DNA from 3 places in the Ensifer sp. SL37 genome. Region 3 is predicted to be linked to each of the others. Evidence: riboswitches for the same ligand, from Rfam matches in the RefSeq annotation. Region 3 holds a riboswitch; each other region holds the start of a gene.
The links. A riboswitch is a leader RNA that binds a small molecule or an ion and turns the genes downstream of it on or off. The one in region 3 is predicted to bind cobalamin.
Positions count from the first base shown of each region.

Region 1: it holds a riboswitch for cobalamin, as region 3 does, so the genes downstream of both, OVA00_RS14990 (aromatic ring-hydroxylating oxygenase subunit alpha) here and bluB (5,6-dimethylbenzimidazole synthase) in region 3, are expected to answer to the same signal.
Region 2: it holds a riboswitch for cobalamin, as region 3 does, so the genes downstream of both, OVA00_RS09960 (TonB-dependent receptor plug domain-containing protein) here and bluB (5,6-dimethylbenzimidazole synthase) in region 3, are expected to answer to the same signal.

Region 1 covers NZ_JAPPRN010000006.1:572,009-574,270, forward strand. Annotated here, with positions in the region: gene OVA00_RS14990 (aromatic ring-hydroxylating oxygenase subunit alpha) at 1-1,158, opposite strand, end outside; cobalamin riboswitch at 1,263-1,463, opposite strand; gene OVA00_RS14995 (DUF6656 family protein) at 1,781-2,262, shown strand, end outside.
Region 2 covers NZ_JAPPRN010000002.1:434,810-437,071, reverse strand. Annotated here, with positions in the region: gene mscL (large conductance mechanosensitive channel protein MscL) at 83-514, opposite strand; cobalamin riboswitch at 972-1,179, shown strand; gene OVA00_RS09960 (TonB-dependent receptor plug domain-containing protein) at 1,307-2,262, shown strand, end outside.
Region 3 covers NZ_JAPPRN010000006.1:3,411,697-3,413,958, forward strand. Annotated here, with positions in the region: gene OVA00_RS28840 (phytanoyl-CoA dioxygenase family protein) at 1-16, shown strand, start outside; gene OVA00_RS28845 (SDR family oxidoreductase) at 105-917, shown strand; cobalamin riboswitch at 1,015-1,226, shown strand; gene bluB (5,6-dimethylbenzimidazole synthase) at 1,273-1,968, shown strand; gene OVA00_RS28855 (DUF2865 domain-containing protein) at 1,981-2,262, opposite strand, start outside.

The DNA of each region.
Region 1 (2,262 bases), 2.8 Mb from region 3:
ACCCTCGTGCTCGGGCGAATAGGGACCGGGCTCATAGGCCGGTGAGCGGATGCCGAAGGCATTTTCCTCGACGATCTGACGGTCCTGGTCGTTGGTCTCGGTCCAGACATGCGTCAGTTCTTCTAGATTGTAGTCGACGCCTTCGACCGCATCCTTGTTGACGAGCCACTTCGTCGTCACCTGCGTCAGTTCGGGCCCGAGCGGCAGCACCCGGAAGGTGATGGCGTGGTCGGCGAGCACATGGTTCCAGGTGGTGGGATAGTGGAACATCAAGAGCGTGCCGATCTGGCTCTGGGAGACGTCGGCGGACAGGGCCCGCCTGACGGCGCGGGCGCCCGACATGGTGTAGCTTTCGGCATTGTCGACAAGCGGCATGCGGGCGGCGCGGAACTGACCGGTCGGCGACATCTTAAATTCGCTCGGCAGGCCCTCGGCCTCGCACTTCGCCCAATGTTCGGCGATCACAGGATCATCCTTGGCGCCCTGCACCCCGGTCGCCGTCGGCGCCTCAGGATAGGTGCGGCAGAGTTCCGGATGATTGGCGGCGCAATGGTAGCATTCGCGGTTGTTTTCCCAGACGAGCTTCCAGTTGCCCTTCTCGATGATGGTGCTTTCGAACGCGACCTTGGTTTCGCCGAGCCGATGCGGCGCGAGATAGGGCAAGGCCATGTCGCGGAACGCCGTGAAATCCATCGGCTTTTCCGACAGGTTGATGAAGATGTAGCCGCCGACCGTTTCGCAATGGATCGGCTTCAGACTGTGGGCGGCCTTGTCGAAATCCTCTCCCATCTGCCGGGCGAAGAGCAGCGAGCCATCGAGTTCGTAGGTCCACTGGTGATAGGGACAGACAAGCTTTGCCGACGAGCCTTTCGCCTGCGTGCAGACGCGCGAGCCGCGGTGGCGGCAGGAATTGTGCAGCGCCCGGATGGCGCCCTGGCGGTCGCGGGTGATGACAACGGGGTAGTCGCCGACCTGGACGGTGAAGTAATTGCCGGCCCGCGGGATCTCGCAGTCATGGCCGATGAACAGCCAATCCTTGTACCAGATGTTTTCCAGATCCTGCCTGTAGTAGTCGGGATCGATGTAAAAGGCCCGGTCGAGGCTGTAGCCGTCCCGCCTGCCCTTCAGCTTTCGAAGCATATCGTTTCTGGTGTCCATGTCCTGTCCTCATGCGCCATGTTTCGGAGAGGCAGGACAGGAACCCGCACGGGCGCACACCCATGCGTTTGAGGCTCCGATCCGGCTGCCCGCCGCAACCCGTTACGGTTATGTCCGTCAAGGCTGGTTTCCGGGCTCAGGAGCCGTCCTTTCGGACCTGCCCGGCGCCTTCCCGGACGAACCGTCCAGTGGCCTTTGCCGAGGCTTTCGCTCCACCACCGTTGCGGGGGCAGCGCCGGGATTTGACCGGCTTCCCAATTCTCCATCTTCCCTTCGAAGACGGCACCTTGAGTAAGGATATGTAATCGCGGAAGTCGCCTTGGCAGCTGCCCGATAGCGACATCCAATTCCAGAATGACGACACGGAAAAAACCGCCACAAAAGGCCACCGTCTTAGAATTTTTACATTGCAAACATATAGATAGATCACATCTTGGGCATTTGCCGACTTTTGCGGCGCGGTCGGCGCAGATGCGGGAGGGTTTCGCCCGTTTGCGACATCGCGTCAGATAGAGAACGCTAATGATGCAGCCAGGGGGAAATCATTCATTAACCATGAGCCGCTAGCCTAGCCGGCGGACGAGAGAGGTCCTGCAGGCAGGCAGATGGCGCGCTGACGATCATGGCAAAGTTGAGATACTACGACGCGGCAGCCGAAAAGCTGCCGACAATCCCGCCGAAGGTGGCGGTTCATACCGAATTCCTGCGCACGGGCCGGATCAACCGCAGGCAATGGTTGCCGAGCGAACGCAGGTATTTGAGCTATGAGGAAGTCGCAGACAGGACGGGCAAGAAGCTCAGCACCGCCGGCGACACGACCCATAAGCGGATCAACGGGTTCCACACCTCGATCCAGTTCCCGAAGATGATCTTCCACCGCACTCTCGTCGGCCGGCCGCATCTCGGCTACTGTCACGTGACGGCGGCGCGTACGCCGGTTACTCCCTCCAAGGACATCACCTGGTCCTTCTACTTCGCCAACTTCTTCTGCAACCTGGGCGACGAGACGCATTTTTTCGAGAGTATCCAGCCCGGCTATTCACGCATGTACTTCGCCGTCGCCATCGAACCGGGCGCCGAAGCCGGGCAAATGGTCATCAACCG
Region 2 (2,262 bases), on a different contig from region 3:
CGATGATCACCCAACGTTATCTGATCAGGTATTGGTTTCTGGAGGTTTCGCGGCCCTGACTGATCTGGGCCGCGTCCAAAGGCTACGCGCGCTGCCTCAACAGATCGCGGATTTCACCAAGGAGCAGGATGTCCTGCGGTGGCGCGGCGGCCGGCGCCTCGTCTTCCTTCTTCTTCTCGATCGACGCGCGCATGCGGTTCACCGCCTTCACCATCACGAAGATAATCCAGGCAAGGATCAGGAAGTTGATGAGCACGGTGATGAAATTGCCATAGGCAAAGACGGCACCTTGCTGACGGGCAGCGGCGAGAGATGTCGCCGTTACATTCGAAGAGAGCGGCAGGAAATAGTTGGAGAAATCGAAACCTCCGCCGGTCAGCGCTCCGACGATCGGCATCACCAAGTCTTCGACGATCGACGTGACGATCTTGTTGAAGGCGGCGCCAATGATGACACCGACCGCAAGATCTATCACGTTGCCGCGGGCAATAAACTCCTTGAAATCATTCAGCATGCGTCTCTCCGTAATCCCCGTTCAAAAGCTGCTATCGGCGCTCGATACATGGCTGAACCTTGTCCGATGTCACTGCTGTCATCGTCGCGCCCTGGCACCAGAAGCACGTAAAGATCAAGAACCGGCAAGAACACAGGACTTGAATCGCGCCATGCATGCGATGCGTTACATCCATCTATTGCCACGACATCGAGCAACATCCCGATGAACGAAGGACAGTGGAGCACCTGACGCCTTGCTAGCATTGTTTTGAACTAATAATGCAATAAGCACCCGTGACCGGCGGGGAATGCGCCATCTGGTTCAACAAGAATTCCTCTGGCTTTACACCACGCACGGGGTGAAGCACTTCGGCGTTCGAATGCTTAGCCAAGAACCGCTTGCCTACCGCGGCGCCGCCCAAAGTTGCCGTGGGCGGAGTCTAGCGGCTATTGACCCCAACTTCCTCACAGCGCTAAAGACGTGGCACGGAACAGGTTCCGTCGGATCGACGGATGAAAAGGGAACACGGTGAGGACTACCCATCAGGGGCCGAACCCGTGACTGCCCCCCGCAACTGTAACCGCCGAGCTTGCCTCAACGAGCCACTGTGCTTTCCAGCGCGGGAAGGCGAGGCCAAGCGATAACGCGGAAGTCAGGAGACCTGCCTGTTACCGGTCACCCATGCCTGGATACGGGGTTTGTCCAAGGCGCGGCCGTCCGTAGCGGTGACATTGTCAAAACGATGTCGCCGTGGCGCTTGAAGTGCCCGCGGTGCGGTACCGTGGAGGTCATCCTGCCGTGGGGGAAGAGATGAATGTCCGACTGGCGGGGACCTCCCTGCTTGTGCTTGCCTTGGTGCAGCAGGCGCTTGCTGAAGACGAAAAGCCGACGAAACTAGATGCCATCGTCGTCGGGGATGGCCTGACCGACGTCGAACTCAAGAAATCCGGCCGTGCCATCACGGTCATATCCGGCGAACAGATCGAACAGAACCAGATCCGGTTTGTCTCGGATGCGCTCCGGCTTGTCCCCGGGGTCTCCGTGTCGCGGACCGGCACCAATGGCGGCCTGACGCAGGTCCGTATGCGCGGCGCCGAAGGCAACCACGTGCTCGTCATGATTGGCGGCGTCGAGGCCAATGACGACGGGCAGGGCGAGTTCGATTTCGGCAGCCTGATTGCCGACGACATCGAGCGCATAGAGGTCCTGCGCGGCCCGCAAAGCACCTTCTGGGGCGCGAACGCGATGGCCGGTGTGATCAACATCATCACCAAGCGCGGCGAGCGCGGGGCGCCTGTATCGACGGCCCGCACCGAAGTGGGAACCGACGGCACCTGGATGGGGGCGCTCTCAACGCGAGGCGGCGCCGAGAACTACGACTATTCGTTGTCGGGCGCGCTTCGACGGTCGGGCGGCTTCAACATTTCGGACCTCGGCAACGAGGATGACGGCGACCGCAACGGCACGCTCAATGGCAAGTTCAATGTCGACCTCTCACCCGAGACGTCGATCGACGGAACGCTGCGTCACGTCAACCGCCGCACCGACACCGATCCGCAAGACTATGATACGGCTCAGACCTACGACGCCGACGACTACAGCAAGAGCCGCGAATTTTATGGCTCGATCGGCATCACCAACGAGGCGCTTGACGGCGCCCTGACGCAGAAGGCGCGGTTTTCCGGCAACGACATCTACCGGTTCGACCGCACCGAAGCCTCGGGCGATAGTTGGAACGACGGTAACCGCTACAACGCCACCTACCA
Region 3 (2,262 bases):
GCGCAAGCTGAGCTGACGAGCGAGTTACAATTTGACAGGCTCCCGGTGTGTTTCAGCCGGGAGCCGCAGCCGTTTCAAACGATCATTTCCGAGGGAGGAATTCGATGAGTGGACAATTGCAAGGCAAGATCGCCATCGTCACCGGTGGTACGCAGGGACTGGGCGCGACGATTGCTGGCCTTTTCGCCGAACGCGGCGCTGAAGGCATCGTCATCTGCGGCCGCAACGCCGCCAAGGGGCGGGCGAAGGCCGAGCAGATCGGCAAGGCAAGTGGCGCGAAAGTCGTCTATGTCGAGGCCGATCTGGAAAAAGTAGAGGACGCCCGCAAGGTGGTCGCCGCTTGCGACGCGGAATTCGGCCGGGTCGATGCGCTGGTCAACGCCGCAGCTATTACCGACCGTGGCACGATCCTCGATACCACGCCCGAACTCTTCGACCGCATGTTCGCGATCAATGTGCGCGCGCCGTTCTTCCTGATGCAGGAGGCGGTGAAGATCATGCGGCGGGAGAAGACCGAGGGCACGATCGTCAACATCGGCTCGATGTCGGCGATGGCCGGCCAGCCGTTCATTGCCGCCTATTGTTCGTCGAAAGGCGCCCTCGAAACGCTGACCAAAAACACGGCTTATGCGCTTCTTCGCAACCGCATTCGCGTCAACGGGCTGAATATCGGCTGGATGGCGTCCGAAGGCGAAGACCGCATCCAGCGCGAGTTTCATGGCGCGGCTGCCGATTGGCTCGAAAAGGCGGCGGCCGGCCAGCCTTTCGGTCGGCTCGTCGATCCGGCCGAAGTGGCGCGGGCCTGCGCCTATCTGTCGTCGGCCGAGTCCGGGCTGATGACCGGATCGGTGATTTGCTTCGATCAGTCGGTCTGGGGCGCCTATGACGGTTCGCCGCATCCGGTCGCTCCGCTTTGAGGCGGAGGCAAACGACTAAGCTCGAAAGTAGCCGGCGGAAAGTGGCGCGCCATGTCTCGACCGGGTTGGCGCCGCTTGTCTTTCTCAAACGGCTGTGCACTTAGTGCCGTCGTCAGGTGCCCGCGAGAGCGGGAGAATCGGGAATCCGGTGTCATTCCGGAACGTGCCCAACGCTGTGACGGGGACGATCGCGTCTAAGAGAGCCTTGAATTGATTCAAGGTTTTGCCACTGGATCTTCAATCGATCTGGGAAGGCGAGGTGATCGGTTGAACCGAAGTCAGAAGACCGGCCTGGCGAGATAGACCGAACCCCGCGTGGACGGCGGGAGGTTTTCGCATTGTTGGGGATCGAACGATGCTGACTGAACCGAAAGGCGGCCTTGCGGCTGCCGGTGCCTTTTCGCTGCCAGAGCGGGAGGCCGTCTACCGTGCCATCTCGACACGTCGCGACGTGCGCGATGAATTCCTGCCCGCGCCATTGCCGGATGATCTGATCTTGCGCCTGCTGGCCGCTGCGCACAGCGCCCCGTCCGTGGGCTTCATGCAGCCGTGGAACTTCGTGCTGGTGCGGGCGGAAGAAACGCGTGAGCGCGTCTGGCAGGCGTTTCGCCGCGCCAATGACGAGGCCGCGCTGATGTTCGAGGCGGAACAACAGGCCAAGTACCGTGCGCTGAAGCTGGAAGGCATCCGCAAGGCGCCGCTCAGCATCTGTGTCACCTGCGACCGCACGCGCGGCGGTGCCGTCGTACTCGGGCGCACCCACAATCCGCAGATGGACGTCTATTCCACCGTCTGCGCCGTGCAAAACCTCTGGCTTGCTGCGCGGGCCGAAGGGGTGGGCGTCGGCTGGGTGAGCATTTTCCACGAGGCCGAGATCAAGGCGATTCTCGGCATCCCAGATCATATCGAGATCGTTGCCTGGCTCTGCCTCGGCTATGTCGATCGCCTCTATCAGCAGCCGGAACTCGCCGTGAAGGGCTGGCGCCAGCGCCTGCCGCTCGACGAGCTGGTTTTCGAAGACGGATGGGGACGCAGCAAGGAGAAGGCGTAAGGCCTCGTCCGATCAATTCTGGACCGGCTGATAGGCCGGTCCCTTCGGATGCTTGAGGTCGATGGCGGTTTCTTCCTGCGGCAGGTAGGTCGGGCCGACGACGCGAACCTTGTTCTTCGACGGATCATAAGGCCGCTCTTCGGCCGGCGCCTTGGCGGTATTGCTCGCCGCTTCCGGCTTCTTGGTCTCGATGACGATGATCGACGACTGGTCGTCACCGATCTTCGTTCCGTTTGCCTTCGGTGTGGTCGAGGCGGTCTGGGGTATCTGGCAGCCGCACTGGCCGGGTTTTCC